DNA from 2 places in the Cupriavidus malaysiensis genome. Region 1 is predicted to be linked to the other one. Evidence: predicted binding sites of a transcription regulator. Region 1 holds the regulator's gene; the other holds the start of a gene.
The links. Region 1 encodes sigma-54, which starts transcription at its own class of promoters, with help from an activator protein. Its sites were predicted from a motif close to TGGCANGNAANCTGCTTT; they were not measured.

Region 1 (9,728 bases):
CAGTAATAACCTGCGTCCTCGAGCACATTCAGTGCGACGGACTTGCCGGAGCCGGAGATCCCGGTGATAAGAATGATGCGCATAGCACGGCAAGCATAGCATCAGCGCATGTCGCCGTCATGACCGCCGCCCGGCGCTGCCGCGGGCGTGCCAGGCGGGGCCGGCGGGGGGCTCCGCCAGCGCCCTGAGGTCCTTACTTGGACAGGCAGTCCTTCATGAAGGACTTGTAGTCATCCCCCTTCTTGCCCTTGCCTTGCTTGCTGCAGGCCGACATCTTCTCCTGCTGGGTCATCGGCGCCGCCGCCGCGGCCGGCTTGTTGGACAGGCAATCCTTCATGAAGGTCTTGCGCTCGTCGCCCTTCTTGCCGGAGGCCTGCGTATTGCAGGCTTTCATCTTGTCCTGCTGGGAGTTGGCCGCCGCGGGCGCCGAGCCTTGGGCGAATGCTCCCGTGGCGAACAGCGGGGTCAGCAGTGCACAGATCGCGATCATCTTCTTCATGCTCTTCTCCTGGCTGTGGAAGACTTCATGGCCGCGTGCCATGCCGGCGCCGCGGTGTCTGACTGGGCTCGATGCCCACTACCGCACACAACGGCGCGCCGCCGGCCTGCGTTGACGGCCGCGCCCGTGTTCCTGTAAGCAATTGCAAGCAGCGGCCGGCGGCATGCCGGCCGGCGTCAGAGCAGTCTTCCCTGGCCCCGCGAGACCGCGTCGGCCTGCATCGCGGCCCGCTGGCGGTCCATGAAGTCGCGCAGCGTGTCGATGCCGCGCAGGCGCAGGATGGTGTTGCGCACCGCAGCCTCGACCAGCACCGCCAGGTTGCGGCCGGCCGCAACCTGGATCTTCACCATGTGGATCGGCAGGCCCAGTACGTCCAGGTACTGCGAATCGAGCGGCAGCCGCTCGAACTCGCCGTCGTTGCGGCGCACCAGTTGCACCACCAGCTTGAGCTTCATCTTCCGGCGCACCGCCGTCTCGCCGAAGATGGTCTTGATGTCGAGCAGGCCCAGGCCGCGCACCTCGAGCAGGTTCTGCAGCAATGGCGGGCAGCGTCCTTCGACGAAGTCCGGACCCAGGCGCACGAAGTCGACCGCGTCATCGGCCACCAGGCCGTGGCCGCGCGAGATCAGTTCCAGGCCCAGTTCGCTCTTGCCCAGGCCAGATTCGCCCATGATCAGCACGCCCATGCCGAGAATGTCGAGGAATACCCCGTGCATGGTCACGCGCGGCGCCGAGATGCGCGACAGGTAGAGGCGCAGGTGGTCGATCACGGCCGCCGAGGATACCGGCGTGGTGAACAGCGGTGTGGAAGAGCGCGTGCAGCGCAGTTCCAGGTCGGGCGGTGGCTCCATGCCGTCGGCGACCACCAGGAAGGGCGGCTCGAGCAGGATCAGCTCGCCCATCTGCCGCTTGCGCATCTCGTCGTCCAGCCGCTGGTAGTAGGTGATCTCGGGTTTGCCGAGGACCTGGATGCGGTTGGGGTGGATCAGGTTCAGGTGGCCCACGAGGTCGGCGGCCGAGGTGGCTTCGCGGGCGAAATCCACGTCGAAGGCGCGATCCGCCCCCTCGAGACCCGCCACCCATGAGAGTTTGAGGTCGGCTGCGTTGTCGTCGAAGATGGACTGGGAAGAAACGCCGGTGAGTTCCATGCGGGGGAGTCTGGTGGGGCTGGAAAGCGCTAGGACCCGCCGCCGGTGCCTTGGCCCGCGCCTGCGGGCGGAGCGCCGGTCAGGGATGCCATTCGGTCAGGAGCTGGTGCACGGCTTCGGGCGTCGGCAGCGTGGCCAGGCCTTCGCGCATGTCGCGGTCGGACAGCAACTGGGCGATCTCCGACAGGATCTCGAGATGTTGCTGGGTGGCCTGCTCGGGTACCAGCAGGAAGATCAGCAGCGACACCGGCTTGCCGTCGGGCGATTCGAATGGGATCGGCTCGGCCAGACGCATGAAGGCGGCCAGCGGTTGCTTCAGGCCCTTGATGCGGCCATGCGGGATGGCCACGCCCGCGCCCAGCCCGGTCGAGCCCAGCGACTCGCGCGCGAACAGGTTGTCGGTGACCGTGGCCCGCGCCACGCCATGGTTGTTCTCGAAGAGGAGTCCGGCCTGTTCGAAGACGCGCTTCTTGCTGGTGACGCTGACGTCGAGTGTGATGTTGCCTGGCGGCAGCAATTTGGCCAAACGGTTCATGGCAGGTGCGCAGGGATTCCAGATAAGCGGCCCGGTGCGCTGCGCGCCCGGCCGGGTCAAAGAGGCGGAATATCCGCTCGCTCCGCCGGTCGGGCGCCGGCATGCGGAGTATCGGACCATTATAGAGCAGCCCGCCCGCCTTCTTGTGCGGCGCGCAAGCCGCGGTCCCGGCGGTAGCGGCGACTCATGTATTGGAGAGCATACACTGCGTCGCGCCACTTGCGAACTCCCCCGGACGAGGGCGTGTACGGGGCGTGCACGCGAGCCGGTCCGCCAAAAGCAAAAAACCGCGCTTTATGCGCGGTTCGTGGTCTGGCCCTTGTGCTGGTGGCCGACGGGCGGCCTCAAGGCAGATCAGGCAGATTGTTCTTATTGTTTTCTCTGGCTATTGCTGCATCTGTGCGGCAGCCATCTGGTACTTCACGGATTCCCGGTCGTGGCTCTGCACGCGGTCCTTGTACCGGATGACCTGACGGTCCAGCTTGTCGACCAGTGCGTCGATCGCCGCATACAGGTCTTCGTGGTGCGCCTCGACGAAGATGTCCTTGCCCTTCAGATGCAGATTGATTTCCGCGTACTGACGCCTGTCCTTTTCCTTGTGGTTGTCGACAGAGAGCAGCACGCTAACGCCGATGACTTGATCGAAATGCCTGACGATACGCTCCAGCTTCGTTTCCACGTACTCACGCAGGGGTGGCGTGATGTCCAGGTGGTGTCCACTGATCTTGAAGTTCATAGCGCTTCTCCTTCTGAAAGAGCCACACCAGGCAGGCGATGCGGCTCGGCTACAAAGACTTGCGGAGATTGACTGCCGGGATCTTCAGCGCTTCTCGGTACTTGGCGACCGTCCGGCGCGCCACGACGAAGCCCTGATCGCCCAGCAATTCGGCAATTCGGCTGTCGGACAGGGGATTCTTCGGGTCTTCGGCTCCTATCAGTTGCTTGATCAAGGCTCGGATAGCCGTTGATGAAGCAGCGCCGCCCGTTTCCGTGGACACATGGCTGCCGAAGAAGTACTTCAGCTCGAAAGTGCCCATGGGGGTGGCCATGTATTTGTTAGTCGTCACCCGAGAGATGGTTGACTCGTGTAATCCCAGTGTATCGGCAATCTCCCGCAAAACCAAGGGGCGCATCGCAATTTCACCGTGGCTGAAGAAGTTCTTTTGACGCTCGACAATGGCCTGTGCGACACGCAGGATGGTGTCGAAGCGCTGCTGGATGTTCTTGATCAGCCAGCGGGCTTCCTGCAGTTTCTGCTGCAGGCCGGCGGCACCGGATTCGCCCTTGGCGCCGCGCAGGATCTGCGCGTACATGTCGTTGATGCGCAGGCGCGGCATCACGTCGGGATTGAGTTGGGCGATCCAGCCGCTGCCGCTCTTGCGCACGAACACGTCGGGCACGACGAAGTCGGCCTGCGGACGGTTGTAGGCGTGGCCCGGATACGGTGCCAGCGAGCGGATCAGGTCATGTGCTGCCTTCAGCGCCGTCTCGTCCACCTGCAGCGCCTTCTTCAAGCGCGTGTAATCGCGCGCGGCCAGCAGTTCCAGGTGGTGGTTGACGATGCCCAGCGCCAGCTCGCGCTGCGGATGCGACAGCCGCCGCAGCTGCAGCGCCAGGCATTCGGCCGCATTGCGCGCTCCCACGCCGGGTGGATCGAAGCTCTGCAGCAGGGCCAGCATGGCCTGCACTTCCTCGATCTCGAACTCCAGCTCTTCGGGCAGCTCTTCGCAGATCTCCTCGAGCGTGGCGCTGAGGTAGCCGTCGTCGTCGAGCGACTCGATCAGGAAGATGGCCAGGCCCTTGTCGCGCGCCGAGATCTTCAGCGGCGCGAGCTGTTCCATCAGGTGCTCGCGCAGGGTCGGCTCGGCGTCGCGCAGTTGCAGCGGCGCCTTCTCGTCTTCGTCGCCCTGGGGGCGACGCGCGAAGTCGTCCAGGCTCCAGTCGCTGCCGTAGTCGTCGGCGCCGTCGCCGAAGCGCTCTTCATCGCCGCCGCCCTCGTCGCTGCGTGCCTCGCCATTGCCCTGCGCTTCGGCCGGGGCCGGCGCGGGTGCGCTCTGCACGTTGATGCTGCCATCGGCGGCCACCCGCAGCGGGCTCTCGATCCAATCGTTTTCGCGCTCGAGCAGAGGGTTTTCGATCAGGGCCTGCTCGACTTCCTGCTGCAGTTCGAGCGTGGAAAGCTGCAACAGCCGGATCGACTGCTGAAGCTGTGGCGTCAGTGCGAGATGCTGGGAAAGGCGGAGCTGAAGCGAAGGTTTCATGCGGCCTATTCTATGCCCATCCGCAGCGCGATGGAACGAAAATTGCTAACGTTCCTGCCGCTTTGTCGCGGTCCCGCGCCGGCGAGGCGCGGCCACCGCATCACATGCGGAAGTTCTCGCCCAGGTAGACCCGGCGCACCGATTCGTTGGCGATGATTTCCTGCGGGCGGCCCTCGGCCAGCACCGCGCCCTCGCTGATGATGTAGGCGTGGTCGCAGATGCCCAGCGTCTCGCGCACATTGTGGTCGGTGATCAGCACGCCGATGTTGCGCGCCTTGAGGAAGCTGACGATACGCTGGATCTCGCCCACCGCGATCGGGTCGACACCGGCGAACGGTTCGTCGAGCAGGATGAAGCGCGGGGCCGAAGCCAGCGCGCGCGCGATTTCCACGCGCCGGCGCTCGCCGCCCGACAGAGACAGCGCGGGATTCTGGCGCAGGTGGGCGATCTGCAGGTCGTCGAGCAGCGCGTCCAGGCGGCGCTCGATCTCCTGCGCCGACAGCGGCTTGCCGTCGACGATCTGCAGCTCCAGCACCGCGCGGATGTTCTCCTCGACGTTGAGCTTGCGGAACACCGAGGCCTCCTGCGGCAGGTAGGACAGGCCCATGCGCGCGCGCTCGTGGATGGCCAGGCCGCTCAGGTGCAGGCCGTCGAGCACGATGTCGCCTTCGTCCAGCGCCACCAGGCCGACGATCATGTAGAAGGAGGTGGTCTTGCCGGCGCCGTTGGGCCCTAGCAGGCCGACCACCTCGCCGCTCTTGACGTCGAGCGAGACGTCCTTGACCACCGTGCGCGAGCCATAGCGCTTCTTCAGGTGGCGTACCGTCAGCGTGCTGCCGCCGGCGGACTGGCCGTTGCTGGCGGTGGCGGCGGGGGCGGTCTGGGTATCGGTCATGAGGGCAGTGCGTTGGGAGCGCCTGGCGCGCTGGATGCGTTGCGTTCGGCTGGGTTCAGGACTTGGACGGCGCGGGTGCGGACTTCAGCTCCAGCGGCGGCGCTGCCGGCGCGCTGGCCGGCTGGCGCGGCGAGAGCACGGCGCGCACGCGTCCCGAGGAGGTCACCGCGCCTTTGTCGCCGCTGCTGCTGGCCGTGTAGTACTCGTTGTTGCTGTCGTAGGTGATCACGGCGCCGCGGATCTCGTCGATCTGCTTGCCGCCCGCCAGGCGCGCCATGCGGGCCTGGCCGATCAGCTTGGAGATGCCTTGCTTGCCGTCGTACTCGATGCGGTCGCCCCAGCCGTCGATGTACTCGTCGACGTTGTCGCGCTTCTGGCGGATATAGGCGAGCTTGCCCGGCTTGGCGGTGGCGATGGCGTACTGGTAGCCCTCGGGGTCGGTGCGCAGCTCGGCGGCGTCCGATTTCAGCACCATGGTGCCCTTGGTCAGGACCACGTTGCCGGTCAGCGTGTAGACCTGCTTGACGTCATCGTAGCTGGCGTTGTCGGCCTCGAGCACCAGCGGCTTGTCGCGGTCGGCGCGCTCGGCGTGGGCGGCCGGCGCCAGGCAGAGCGCGGCGGCCGCGGCCAGCAGGGCAGGCGAAATCCGGGCGCGGAACCACGTCTTCAAGGCAGGCATCATGATGGTGAGCGGATGGAGAAAGCGGCGGCTGCGGGTTGCCGCGCGCGGTTGCATGACTTAGGACCTCGGCGCGGGCGCGCCGCGCGGGGTGGTGACGATAGTGCCGCGCACGTTGCCGAACAATTGTACTTCGCGCGTGACGTTGTTGAAGAGCAGGCCGTTGGCGTTCATCACGGAGACGCCGCGGGTGAGCTGCACCGGTTTGTCGGTCTTCACGAGATCGTCGTTGACGAGGATCCGGAAGTACTCGGAGGCCGCGCTCATCTGCGGGTCCTGCGCCGGGTCGGGACCCTGCGCCCGCACGATGAGGCCGTTGTCGTAGAGGTCGATGACCGAGCCGTCCGCGTTCATCTTGCCGCGGTCGGCGCGGCCGCTCACCGGCGGGCGGCCCGGATCGTAGGAGCGCATCGCGGGGCGGGCGAACTCGTAGGTCTGGTCGTCCTCGAAGTGCACCATCTTGTCGCCGTTGAAGCGCAACTTGGTGTCGCCGTTCACGTCGAGTTCGGTGGCCGCGAAGCGGTCCATGTAGTAGTCGGGCTCGTGGCGTGCCGTCTTCGGGCCGGTCGCGGCTTCGCGCGGCGAGTTGATCTGCACGAGCCAGAACGTGCTGCCGGCGACCACCGCCATCAGCAGCATGGGCAGCGCGCGCATGGCGAGCCGGCTGAGGGAAGACAGGATGGATTGCATGGGCGCCCGACGTGCCTCAGATGACCTTGGCGCGGGTCAGGTCGTGGATGTGCAGCGCGCCGACCAGGCGCCCGCCCTCGTCCACCACCAGCAGCTGGTTGATGCGGTTGGCTTCCATCAGCTGTACCGCCTCGACCGCCAGCCGGTCCGGGCCGATGCTGCGCGGATTACGGTGCATGACGTCGCCGATCGGCACCGTCTTCCAGTCGCGCGGGGTCTCCAGCAGGCGGCGCAGGTCGCCGTCGGTGAAGACGCCGATGGCGCGGCCGTCGGCGTCGACCACCGCGGTCATGGCCATGCCTTTGCGCGTGATTTCCATCAGCGCCTGTGCCAGCGGCGTGCTTTCGCGTACCTCGGGCACGGCATTGCCGCTGCGCATCACGTCGCGCACATGGGTCAGCAGCTTGCGCCCGAGCGCCCCGCCCGGGTGCGAGCGGGCGAAGTCCTCTTCGCCGAAACCGCGCGCGTCCAGCACCGCCACCGCGAGCGCGTCGCCCAGCGCCAGTGCCGCGGTGGTGCTGGCGGTCGGGGCCAGGTTCAGCGGGCAGGCTTCCTTCTCGACACCGGCATCCAGGTGCACGTCCGCCAGCTTGGCGAGCGTGGAGGCAGGGTTGCCCGTCACCGAGATCAGGCGGGCACCGATGCGCTTGACGATCGGCACGATGGCGAGCAGCTCGCCGGTCTCGCCGGAATTGGAGAAGGCGACCAGTACGTCGTCGCGCGTCACCATGCCGAGGTCGCCGTGGCTCGCCTCGGCGGGGTGGACGAAGAAGGCGGGCGTGCCGGTGGAGGCCAGGGTGGCGGCCACCTTGCGGCCGATATGGCCCGACTTGCCGATGCCCGAAACGACCACGCGGCCGCTGCAGTGGAGGACGAGCTCCACCGCGCGCGCAAATTCGTGAGTCAGGCGGGCGGACAGTGCCGCCACGGCATCGGCCTCGGTCTGCAGGGTATTGCGAGCGAGCTGAAGTGCTCGATCGGCATCGAAATTGGCTATCATGGCGACGAAGTATACCAACGAATGCGATGGCGTCTGGCCCGTCCCACCAGGGGGGGCGTTCCCGGGCGGCAACCGCGCTTGCCGGGTCCCGCCGGCGGGCGGCCCGCGCCGGGCGGCCCGTGCGCCGGGCCGGCCCACCCAGAGCCTTTCGATGCATTCTCCGCTGGAACTCACTCTTGTGCTGCTGGCAGCCGCCGTATTCGGCGTGGTCGCCTTCCGCATGCTGCAACTGCCTCCCATGCTGGGCTACCTCGCGGTCGGCATCCTGATCGGGCCGCACGCGCTGGCGCTGGCCGGCGATTCGGGGCAGATCCAGTACCTGGCCGAGTTCGGCGTGGTCTTCCTGATGTTCTCGATCGGGCTGGAGTTCAGCCTCGGCAAGCTGCGCGCCATGCGGCGGCTGGTGTTCGGCCTGGGCGGGTCGCAGGTGGTGCTGACCATGCTGGCGGTGCTGCCGGCCAGCCTGCTGTTCAACTGGCTGTTCCACCTGAGCTGGCAGGCGGCCATCGCCATCGGCGGCGCGCTTGCGATGTCCTCCACTGCGATCGTCTCCAAGATGCTGTCCGAGCGCATGGAACTGGAGACCGAGCACGGCCGCAACATCATCAGCGTGCTGCTGTTCCAGGACCTGGCGGTGGTGCCGCTGCTGATCGTGATCCCGGCGCTGTCGCGCGACCCCGGCGACATGGCGGCCGCGCTGATGCTGGCGGCGGTGAAGATCGTGGTGGCGCTGAGCCTGATCTTCTACGTCGGCAAGAACCTGATGAGCCGCTGGTTCCACGTGGTGGCGGCGCGCCGCTCGCAGGAACTGTTCATGCTCAACCTGCTGCTGGTCACGCTCGGCATGGCCGCGCTCACCGAGCGGCTGGGCCTGTCGATGGCACTGGGCGCCTTCATCGCCGGCATGCTGATCTCGGAAACGCCCTACCGCCACCAGGTGGAAGAGGACATCAAGCCCTTCCGCGACGTGCTGCTCGGCCTGTTCTTCGTCACCATCGGCATGCTGCTCAATGTGCGCGTGGTGCTCGATCACCTGTGGCTGGTCCTGTTGCTGCTGCTCTTGCCCATCCTCTTCAAGTTCGTGCTGATCGCGCTGCTGGCGCGCGCCTTCGGCTCGCGCCAGGGCGTGGCCATGCGCACCGGCCTGGGCCTGGCGCAGGCCGGCGAGTTCGGCTTCGTGCTGCTGAACCAGATCGACGGACTGAACCTGCTCGACCCGGTGCTGACCCAGGTGATCCTGGCCTCCATGCTGCTGTCGATGCTGGCGGCGCCGTTCCTGATCCAGTACAGCGACGCCATCGTGCTGCGCTTCGCCGCCAACGAGTGGCTGCTGCAGTCCCTCAACATGACGCGTATCGCGGCGCAGAGCCTGCAGACCGAGAAGCACGCCATCATCTGCGGCTACGGCCGCAGCGGCCAGAACCTGGCGCGCATGCTGGAGCGCGAGGGCATCGGCTACGTCGCGCTGGACCTCGACCCCGACCGCGTGCGCGAGGCCGCCGCCGCGGGCGAGACCGTGGTGTACGGCGATGCCGGCCGGCGCGAGGCCCTGATCGCCGCCGGCATCCACCGCGCCGCGGCGCTGGTCGTCACCTACGCCAACACGCCCTCGGCGCTGCGGGTCCTGCACCATGTGCAGGAGCTGGAGCCGGGCTTGCCGGTGATCGTGCGCACGGTCGACGATTCGGAACTGGATGCCCTGCAGAAGGCCGGCGCCACCGAGGTGGTGCCCGAGATCATCGAAGGCAGCCTGATGCTGGCCTCGCACGCCCTGGTGCTGCTGGGCGTGCCGATGCGGCGCGTGGTGCGCGGTGTGCAGCAGGCGCGCGACGCGCGCTACAGCCTGTTGCGCGGCTACTTCCATGGCCGCGACGACGAGGAAGACATGCTCGAGCGCGATTCGGTGCGGCTGCGCTCGATCTCGCTCGGGGCGCAGGCCAGTTCGGTCGGCCGCCGCCTGGGTGCGCTGGGCCTGGCGCAGATGGGGGTGGAGGTGACCGCGGTGCGCCGCCGCGGTATCC
Region 2 (9,728 bases), on a different replicon from region 1:
CGCCGAGCTGCTGAAACCCTAAGGCGCGGGCGCGCCGCCCGGCCGTGCGCCGGCCGCGGCGCGCCAGGCCTCCAGCTGCGCGCGCACCGCCGCCAGGTGTTCGCCTGCGGCATCGACCGCGTCCTCGAGCTGCTGCGGCGTGCAGTGCAGCTCCGCGCACCAGTAACGCGCCTCCAGGGCATCCATCAGGTTGACCCGGCCCGGGTCCAGGGGCCGGAAGCCCTGCGGAATGTCGCTCATGCCTGCCTCCCTATGTCGGCGGGCGCCACCTGTCCCGCCGGCGCGTGCTTGCGGCCGGCATCCGTGCGACGCCTTCAGGCACTGTAGACCAAATCCGCCTGCATGCAGCCCGGGCGCACCAGGCCCGGACCATGCTCCGGGGCCGCCTTCCTGCAAGGCGGGCCGCGACCGGGCGCCGCCGCGCGCTCAGGCGCGCGGCGGGGGAAACACATACCAGCATCCGTCGCCGTGCCGGAAGAAGAACAAGGCGAGGCGGCTGTCGCCATGCGCGGCCTCCACCCGCACGCAGCCGTACGGATTCACCGGGGAGCGCGCCATACGCGTGATGCGCACCGGCAGGCCGGCCGCCGGCCCCATCCATTTGCCGATCAGCCGGCGCAGCGATATCGCATCGGTCCGCATGGCATCCTCTTCCTCAGCCTGCGTGGGTGACGTACGGCACGCAGCCGGCGGCGCAACGCGCCGATGCCCGCCCGGGTCGGGGCCTGGCCGTGGCGAGCCGTCCCCGGCGAGGGCCTGGGATTGCGCGGCCCGCTTTGAGCGCGGCGCCCCAGTGGCTATGCTGATCGATGGGCGCGCGCTCCCCGGTGCCACCTCGACCCGGGCCTTGCGGCGGCCGTGGCGGCACGCCCGGCATGGCAGGTGCCGGCCGATCGCAGTGATTCCGTGAACCCGCATCGTGAACATCGTGCGTTGCGCATCGCCATTCCCTTGGCAGTCTTCCGCCTGCACGGACGTCGGGCGGGTGCGGCTGCGCAACGAGGACGCCTGCCTCGACCTGCCCGGGCGCGGCCTGTGGGCCGTGGCCGACGGCATGGGCGGCCACGCGCTCGGCGACTACGCCAGCCAGGCGGTGGTGGCCGCGCTGGCCGCGCTGCCCGCGCCCGCCACGCTGCGGGACGCGCTGCGCGATGCGCGCGCGGCGCTGCAGCAGGTCAACCAGGCGCTGCTCGACGAGGCCGCGCGCCGCCGCGTGCCGTGCATCGGCAGTACCGTGGTGGTGCTGCTCGCCTGCGGCCCGCGCCGTGCCTGCCGCTGTGCCTGCCTGTGGGCGGGCGACAGCCGGCTCTATGTCCTGCGCGACGGCCACCTCTCGCGCATCACGCACGACCACAACCGCGCGGAAGAGCTGCGCGCGCGCAGGCTGATCACCGCCGGGCAGGCCCGGCACCACCCGGCGCAGAACCTGGTCACGCGTGCACTCGGCGCCGCCGCCACGCTCGAGACGGAAGAACGGGAGATCGAAGCCGACGCCGGCACCGTGTTCCTGCTGTGCAGCGACGGTCTCAGCAACGAGCTCTGCGACGAAGACATCGCGTCGATCCTGGCGGCCTGCGGCGACGACTGTGCGCAGGCCGCCAGGGCCCTGGTGCAGGCCGCGCTCGAGCGCGGCGGCAGCGACAATGTCTCTGCGGTCGTGGTACGTGCCGGCGAGGCCGGCCTGCCAGCCGGGCCCTTGCCGGATTCCGCGTGACGCGAGGGTTCCGCGGTCCCCGCTCATCACTTGCCCCGCTGCGACTCCACGAAGGCCTGCACCGCCCACAGCACCTCCTGCGGCAGCAGCCCTTCCCACGGCGGCATGTGCACCACGCCGACCCGCACCTTGCCGTGCAGCACCGAGTCGCGGAAGAAAACGTCGTTGTCGACCATGCAGTCGTGGCGCAGCTTGGCGTCGCCGATGGCGCGGCAGAAACCGTCGAGCCGGCGCAGGTCGGGCGCGCTGCCGCCGCCGGCGGCATCGGCGCCGTGGCAGCGCGCACACGACTGGTTGAATACCGTGCGCCCGACCGCTTCGGCCTCGGCGTTGCCGCGATAGGGGTTCTCTGTGCGCCACTCGGTACCGAGCGGCGGCAGCCGCGAGGCGTCGACCACCGGCGCATGCGCGACCTCGGCCGCCGCGCAGCCGATGGTCAGCACGAACAGGGCCAGCGCGGCCAGCGCCAGCCAGAGCGTCATCGCGAGCATGCCCATGGTCTTCCCCCTGGGTTCCCGGTGCGGATGTTGAAGGATCGATGTCATGGTGCCTACCAGTCCGTCGGGCAGCCGCGGCAGCCCTCGAAGGCGCTGTCGGGAAAGATCGTGTAGCGGATCAGGCTCCCTTCCAGCGTGGCATTGCGCAGGTTAACGGTCACGAATTTGGTTTCCTGCAGGTTGGCGTCGGCCAGCTTGGCGCCGGCGAACCAGGCGAATTGCGCACGCGCCGCTTCCAGGCTGGCGGCGGTGAGGTCGGCGCCACTGAAATCGGCGCGCATGATGCGGCCGAATTCCAGGTCGGCGCCGACCAGCCTGGCGTTGCGAAAGGTCGCCGCAGGGGCGTTGACCTTGTTCAGGCGCGCGCCGGTCAGGTCGGCGCCGTCGAGATTGGCGCCGGCCAGGTTGGTGCCGCGCAGGTCGGCCCGCGCCAGCCGGGCGCCGCGCAGGTCGGCGCCGGCCAGGTTCTGGCCGGACAGGTCGGCATGGCGCAGGTCGGCGCCGGCGCAGCGGGCATGGGGCCAGATGCCGCAGCCGTTGATGACCAGCGGCGTGATGGTCTTCGGCTGGGCCTGGGCGGCAGGCGCGGCCAGCGCCACGGCTGCGCCCAGCATGAACGCCGCATGGCGGGGGAAACGCGCAGGGCGGGCGGGAAGTCGCATGGGAAGCTCCTGAAGCGGGCGGAAAGCGGATCCGAGCGGATCCGAGCAGCGCCACCGCATGACACGCGCGGCGCCGGCGGGCGGCCGAGGCGGCGGGACGCTCGCCCCGCCGCCTCGGCCCCTCCTGCTTACAGCCGTGTCGCCTTGGGCAGCTTGAACACCCACATCGAGCCGCCCTGCGTGACCTGCTTGGTCAGCTCGGCCATATCGCCGCCCCAAAGCGGCACCGCGCCGCCGTAGCCCGACTGCACGCCGATGTACTGGTCGCCGTCCATTTCCCAGGTGATCGGCACCGAGACCACGCCGGAGCCGGTCTGGAAACTCCACAGCTCCTTGCCGGTCTTGGCATCGAAGGCCTTCATGAAGCCGTCCGAGGTGCCGGTGAAGACCAGGCCGCCGGCAGTGGTCAGCGTGCCGGCCCACAGCGGGAACTTCTCCTTGTGCTCCCAGGCGATCTTGCCGGTCTTGGGATCGATGGCGCGCAGGATACCCACGTGGTCGTCGAACAGGCGCTTGATGCGGAAGCCCTGGCCGAGGTAGGCCGAACCCGGCTTGTAGGTCAGGTGCTCGGTCCAGTAGTCCATCGCCCAGTGGTTGGCGGGGATGTAGAACAGGCCGGTGTCAGGGCTGTAGGACATCGGGTGCCAGTTGGTGCCGCCGAGGAAGGGCGGCGAGACGAACACGCTCTCGCCCTTGTCCTCGCCGTCCTTGGGCAGCGGCGGGCGGTTGTTCTTCTCGATCGGCTTGCCGGTCTTGAGGTCGAAGCCCGAGGCCCAGGTGATGCCGTCGACGAAGGGCCAGGCCCCGATCAGCGAGGTCGGCTTGTTGGGATAGCCGGCGCCGGTGGCGAGCTTCTCGCGGTCGGTGACGAAGAAGAAGCCGTTGCGGTCGGCGTGCGCCGAGGCCTTGATCTGCTTGCCGGTCTTGGCGTCCTTGTACTCGAACAGGATCACCGAGTTATTGCCCGAGAAGTCCCAGGCATCGTTGGGCGTGTGCTGGTAGAAACCCTTCAGTTCGCCGGTGCTGGCATCGACGTAGGCCTGGCCGGAGGTGAACAGGCTGTCCCAGTTGCGCGGGTCGTCGCCCTTGGCGGTGCGCTTCCAGGTGTTCCACGGCGCCGGATTGCCCGCGCCGATGACGATGGTGTTGGTATCCACGTCGAAGGAGGCGCTCTGCCAAGGCGCGCCGCCACCGTGGTTCCAGGCCTCGACCTTGCCGGTGGGCGATTCGGGGTCGGCCGGCCAGGACGGCGCCTTGGGATCGCCGGTGGGCGTGCTGTCCTTGCCGTCGAGGCGGCCCATATGGCCTTCCACCAGCGGGCGCGCCCACACCTCCTTGCCGGTATCGGGATCGCGCGCGAACAGCCAGCCGACCACGCCGAACTCGTCGCCCGAGGAACCGTGCACCAGCAATACGCGGCCGGTGCGCTTGTCCTTGACGATGGTGGGCGCGCCGGTCATGGTGTAGCCGACCTTGTGGTCGCCGAACTTCTCCTTCCAAACCACCTTGCCGGTCTTGCGGTCGAGCGCCACCACGGCGGCGTCGAGCGTGCCGAAGTAGACCTTGTCGCCGTAGATGGCGGCGCCGCGGTTGACCACGTCGCAGCAGGGACGGATATCGTTGGGCAGGCGGTGCTCGTAGGCCCACAACTGCTTGCCGGTACGCGCGTCGATGGCATAGAAGCGCGAGTACGAAGCGGTGATGTAGATCACGCCGTCGCGCACCAGCGCCTGGCCCTCCTGCCCACGCTGCTTCTCGCCGCCGAAGGAGAACGACCAGGCCGGCACCAGCTGGCTCACGGTCTTGGCGTTGACCTGCTTGAGCGGGCTGTAGCGCTGCGCCTTCACGCCCAGGCCATAGGTCAGCACGTCGCCGGGGGTCTTGTCGTCGTTGAGGATGTCTTCCCAGGTCACGTCGCCGGCGGCGGCTTCGGCGGCGCCGACCATGGCGCCGAAGGACAGCGCGGCGGCCGTCAGCACGACCAGGCTCTTGAGCGCGGGCAGCGCGGATTGTTGTGGCTTCATCGTTGCAATGTCTCCCTTCATTATTGGTTGGTTCGAACCGTTGGCTGCGCCGCGGCTGGTGACCTGATCACCCGCTCACCAACTGGCGGCACCGGCGCGACGCGTAGGCCGCGCCACCTACCTGCAATCGCTGTGCCAGTGCCGTGCCGACCGCCCGGCACGGTTGCCACCCCCGCCGCAAGCGCACCGCCGCGCGCCATTGTTCAAATCCGCAACAGCGCGCACGGCGCAACGGTCCGCCATGCAACAGGCCCCGGCGGCACGGTACAACGTGCCTTGCCGCGGCACCGTGCCAGGCGCCGCAGCGACACGCCGGAGGGCACGCCAGGGGCACGCCAGGCGCCTCGCGCCGGCCCGCAGGCACGCCGTTTCTCCGCACAAACCCTGAGACGCGCAGCAGCATCGCCACACTGGCACGGCACTTGCCCTGCTGTATCGCGGAGCCGGCGGCACGCACCCGCCTGCCGGCGATCCGAACCTTCAGGCCCCTCAGGTCATTCGGGCCGAATCCGGCCAATCCAGGAGACAAAGATGAACCACGCCGAAATGAAGTTCCTCGACATCGAATTCCCGTACAAGGACCGCTACGACAACTACATCGGCGGCAAGTGGGTGCCCCCGCGCTCGGGCCAGTACTTCGACAACATCTCGCCGGTGACCGGCGAAGTCTTCTGCCAGATCGCGCGCTCCAACGCCGACGACGTGGAACTGGCGCTGGACGCCGCGCACGCCGCCAAGACCGCCTGGGGCCGTACCTCGCCGGCCGAGCGCGCCAATGTCCTCAACCGCATCGCCGACCGCATGGAGGCCAACCTCAAGCGCCTGGCCGTGGCCGAGACCATCGACAACGGCAAGCCGCTGCGCGAGACCATGGCGGCCGACCTGCCGCTCGCGGTCGACCACTTCCGCTACTTCGCCGGCACCGTGCGCGCCCAGGAAGGCGGCATCTCCGAGATCGACCACGACACCATCGCCTATCACTTCCATGAGCCGCTGGGCGTGGTCGGCCAGATCATCCCGTGGAACTTCCCGCTGCTGATGGCCACCTGGAAGCTGGCCCCGGCGCTGGCCGCCGGCAACTGCGTGGTGCTCAAGCCGGCCGAGCAGACCCCGGCCTCGATCCTGGTGCTGATGGAGATCATCGGCGACCTGCTGCCGCCGGGCGTGCTCAACGTGGTGAGCGGCTTCGGCCTCGAGGCCGGCAAGCCGCTGGCGTCGAACAAGCGCATCGCCAAGATCGCCTTCACCGGTGAGACCACCACCGGGCGGCTGATCATGCAGTACGCCTCGCAGAACCTGATCCCGGTCACGCTGGAGCTGGGCGGCAAGAGCCCCAACATCTTCTTCGCCGACGTGCTCGACAAGGACGACGCCTTCTTCGACAAGGCGCTGGAAGGCTTCGCCATGTTCGCGCTGAACCAGGGCGAGGTCTGCACCTGCCCGTCGCGCGCCCTGATCCAGGAATCGGTCTACGACCGCTTCATGGAGCGCGCCATCAAGCGCGTCGAGGCCATCAAGCAGGGCCACCCGCTCGACCCCTCCACCATGATCGGCGCGCAGGCCTCGCAGGAGCAGCTCGAGAAGATCCTCTCCTACATCGACCTGGGCAAGCAGGAAGGCGCGCAGCTGCTGGCGGGCGGCGCGCGCAACCAGCTCGGCGGCGCGCTCGACAAGGGCTACTACGTCAAGCCGACCGTGTTCCGCGGCCACAACAAGATGCGCATCTTCCAGGAGGAGATCTTCGGGCCGGTGGTATCGGTGACCACCTTCAAGACCGAAGAGGAAGCGCTGGAAATCGCCAACGACACCCTGTACGGGCTGGGCGCCGGCGTATGGACGCGCGACGTCAACCGCGCCTACCGCTTCGGCCGCGAGATCCAGGCCGGCCGCGTGTGGACCAACTGCTACCACGCCTACCCGGCCCACGCGGCCTTCGGCGGCTACAAGCAGTCGGGCATCGGGCGCGAGAACCACAAGATGATGCTCGACCACTACCAGCAGACCAAGAACCTGCTGGTCAGCTACAGCCCGAACGCGCTCGGCTTCTTCTGAGCGGAACCGGCACCGGCAAGGGCGGCGCGCGCCCGCCCGTCGCGCGCGCCGCCCGCAGGCTCCGCAACCCGGGTGCCGCCTCCTCCGGCACCCGCTTTCGCCAGGCCGCCGCGCCCCCGCGGCGGCGGCCGGCTTTTTCTCTCGCGCCCATGACCGACACCACCCTGCCCGCCCGCGTCACCGCCACCGATGCCGCGCTGGCGCTGATCGCCCGCCTCGTGCGCGACCACGGTCCCGTGCTCTTCCACCAGTCCGGCGGCTGCTGCGACGGCAGCGCGCCGATGTGCTTTCCGCGCGGCGAGTTCCTCGTCGGCGGCAGCGACGTCAAGCTCGGCGAGATCGGCGGCGCGCCGTTCTACATGAGCGAGTCGCAGTTCGAATACTGGCAGCACACCCAGCTCATCATCGACGTGGTGCCCGGCAATGGCGGCATGTTCTCGATGGAGCGCGCCACCGGGCTGCGCTTCCTGACCCGCTCGCGGCTGTTCAGCGACGCGGAAGCCGATCGGCTGGCCGCCCATCCGCCGCAGCGCGCCACCGTGGACTTCCCATGAGCACGCCGCAAACCTTCCAGGTCCGCCACGGCTGCGATGCCATCCACTCCCGGCTGCCGGGGCGGCCCCGCCCCTGGACGTCCGCGCCGGCCCTGCTGGCGGCGCTCATGGCCACGCTGCTGGCCGCGCTGCTGGCCGCGCTCCTGCCGGGCACGGCGCGGGCCGCGCCGGCGCAGGACCGCCAGGCCTTCCCCGTGCGCCCGCTCACGCTGATCGTGCCGTGGCCCGCCGGCGGCGCCACCGACCTCTCGATGCGCATCCTGGCCGAGCGCGCCGGGCGCGAGCTCGGTCAGCCCATCGTGGTCGAGAACCGGCCCGGCGCCGGCGGCACCCTGGTGGGCGGCCTGCTGGCGGCGGCCGCACCGGACGGCTACACCCTCGGCCAGCTGCCGCCCACGGTATACCGGCTGCCGCACCAGCAGCGCACCGCCTGGCAGCCGCTGCGCGACCTGCAGCCGGTGCTGATGATCTCCGGCTACACCTTCGGCGTGGTGGTCCCCGCCGACAGCCCGTTCCGCAGCTTCGACGACCTGCTGGCCTGGGCCGCCGCGCACCCCGGGCAGCTCACGGCCGGCTCCACCGGCATCGGCACCACCGCCCACCTGGCCATGGAAGACGTGCTGGGCCGGCGCGGCATCGACTACGTGCACGTGCCCTACCGCGGCACCGCCGACCAGATGCTGGCGGTAGCCAACGGCTCGCTGATGGCCGGCGTCAACTCGACCGGCTTCGCGCCCTTCGTGGAGAGCGGCAAGATGCGCCTGCTGGCCATCTTCAGCGACAAGCGCTCGCCGCGCTGGCCGCAGGTGCCCACCGTGGCCGAACTCGGCTTCCCCGGCGCGGTCCACACCGCGCCCTACGGCATCGCCGTTCCGCGCGGCACCGATGCGCGCATCGTGCGGCGCCTGCACGACGCCTTCCGGCTCGCCATGCAGGACCCCGCCCACCTGGCCGAACTGGCCAAGTACGACCAGTCGCTGTCCTACCTCGATACCGAGCACTACGAGGCCTATACGCGCGACCTGTGGCAGCAGGAAAAGCGCTTCGCCGAACGGCTGGGCATGGCCGCCAGGGAGGGTTCGCGATGAACACGCGCCGCACCCTGCTGCGGGCCGGCCTGTGCCTGCCCCTGGCCGTCCCGGCCGCCATGCTGGCCACCCCCGCCCGCGCACAGGGCAGCGACCCGCTCGGCTCGCCGCAATGGCCCGCGGTCTGGCGCGACGTGCTGGGCGGCGGCCGGGTGGTATTCGATCCGCGCGTCAAGGTCAGCGGCCCCGCCTTCGCCGAAGACGCCATGCACGTGCCGATCGCCTTCGATGCCGGCGAGCTCGGCGCGGTGCGGCGCATCGTGGTGGCGGTCGACCGCAACCCGATCCGCAAGGTGCTGGAGTTCGAGCCGGGCCCGCTGCGCGCGGCGCTCACCTTCCGCTTCAAGCAGGAGCAGGCTTCGCCGGTACGGGTGGCGGTCCAGGACGGGGATGGCGTCTGGCACGTCGGCGGCATCCTGGTCAACGCGGCCGGCGGCGGCTGCACGGTGCCCGGCGACACGCGCCGCGACGGCTCCTGGGAGGCCACGCTGAACCGCGTCGAGGCGCGCGTGTTCCCCGGCCGCACGCCCGGCACGGCGCGGCTGCGCCTGCGCGTGATGCACCCGATGGACACCGGCCTGGTGGCCGGCATCCCCGCTTTCCACATCGAGCAGCTCGCCATCACCGAGCCCGGCGCCGCGGCGCCGGCCCTGCTGCGGCTGTACGAGCCGGTCAGCGAGAACCCGGTGTTCTCCTTCGACCTGCCCGCCTGGCCGCGCAGCGGCACCCGCGTCAGCGGGCAGGACAACAACGGCAACCGCATTGCCGCACGGATCGTGCCATGAGCCGACCCCAGCGCCTTCTCCTCGCCCTGGCGGCCAGCGCCTGCGCCGCGCTGGCCGCCACCGGCGCGCCGGCCCAGAGTGCCCAGGGCACCCCGAGCGACTACCGGCTCGCGCCGCAGCGCATCGCCCCCGATACCTGGCTGATCGCCGGCGAGAACGCCGACTTCGCACCGGCCAACGGCTGCAACATCATCAACACCGCCTTCATCGACACCGGCGACGGCGTGGTGGTGGTCAACACCGGCCCCTCGCTGCGCTACGGCCAGCAGCAGCGCCGCGCCATCGCCGCCGCCACCGCCGCGCCGGTGCGGCAGGTGCTCAACCTCAACCTGCATCCCGACCACTTCTTCGG

Region 2: a site for sigma-54 is predicted at 5,309-5,326, ahead of adh (aldehyde dehydrogenase). Genes of this name have one in related genera too.

The regions. Positions count from the first base shown of each region.
Region 1 is NZ_CP017754.1:833,768-843,495, forward strand. It holds gene rapZ (RNase adapter RapZ) at 1-83, opposite strand, end outside; gene BKK80_RS03635 (PsiF family protein) at 194-499, opposite strand; gene hprK (HPr(Ser) kinase/phosphatase) at 676-1,647, opposite strand; gene ptsN (PTS IIA-like nitrogen regulatory protein PtsN) at 1,727-2,182, opposite strand; gene hpf (ribosome hibernation-promoting factor, HPF/YfiA family) at 2,568-2,918, opposite strand; gene BKK80_RS03655 (RNA polymerase factor sigma-54) at 2,968-4,443, opposite strand; gene lptB (LPS export ABC transporter ATP-binding protein) at 4,544-5,338, opposite strand; gene lptA (lipopolysaccharide transport periplasmic protein LptA) at 5,394-6,020, opposite strand; gene lptC (LPS export ABC transporter periplasmic protein LptC) at 6,078-6,707, opposite strand; gene BKK80_RS03675 (KpsF/GutQ family sugar-phosphate isomerase) at 6,724-7,707, opposite strand; gene BKK80_RS03680 (monovalent cation:proton antiporter family protein) at 7,859-9,728, shown strand, end outside.
Region 2 is NZ_CP017755.1:1,933,493-1,943,220, forward strand. It holds gene BKK80_RS28065 (DUF3606 domain-containing protein) at 19-240, opposite strand; gene BKK80_RS28070 (hypothetical protein) at 427-642, opposite strand; gene BKK80_RS28075 (PP2C family protein-serine/threonine phosphatase) at 929-1,714, shown strand; gene pedF (cytochrome c-550 PedF) at 1,741-2,259, opposite strand; gene BKK80_RS28085 (pentapeptide repeat-containing protein) at 2,265-2,873, opposite strand; gene BKK80_RS28090 (methanol/ethanol family PQQ-dependent dehydrogenase) at 3,002-4,819, opposite strand; gene adh (aldehyde dehydrogenase) at 5,429-6,949, shown strand; gene BKK80_RS28100 (DUF779 domain-containing protein) at 7,099-7,503, shown strand; gene BKK80_RS28105 (tripartite tricarboxylate transporter substrate binding protein) at 7,611-8,591, shown strand; gene BKK80_RS28110 (quinoprotein dehydrogenase-associated SoxYZ-like carrier) at 8,588-9,376, shown strand; gene BKK80_RS28115 (quinoprotein relay system zinc metallohydrolase 1) at 9,373-9,728, shown strand, end outside.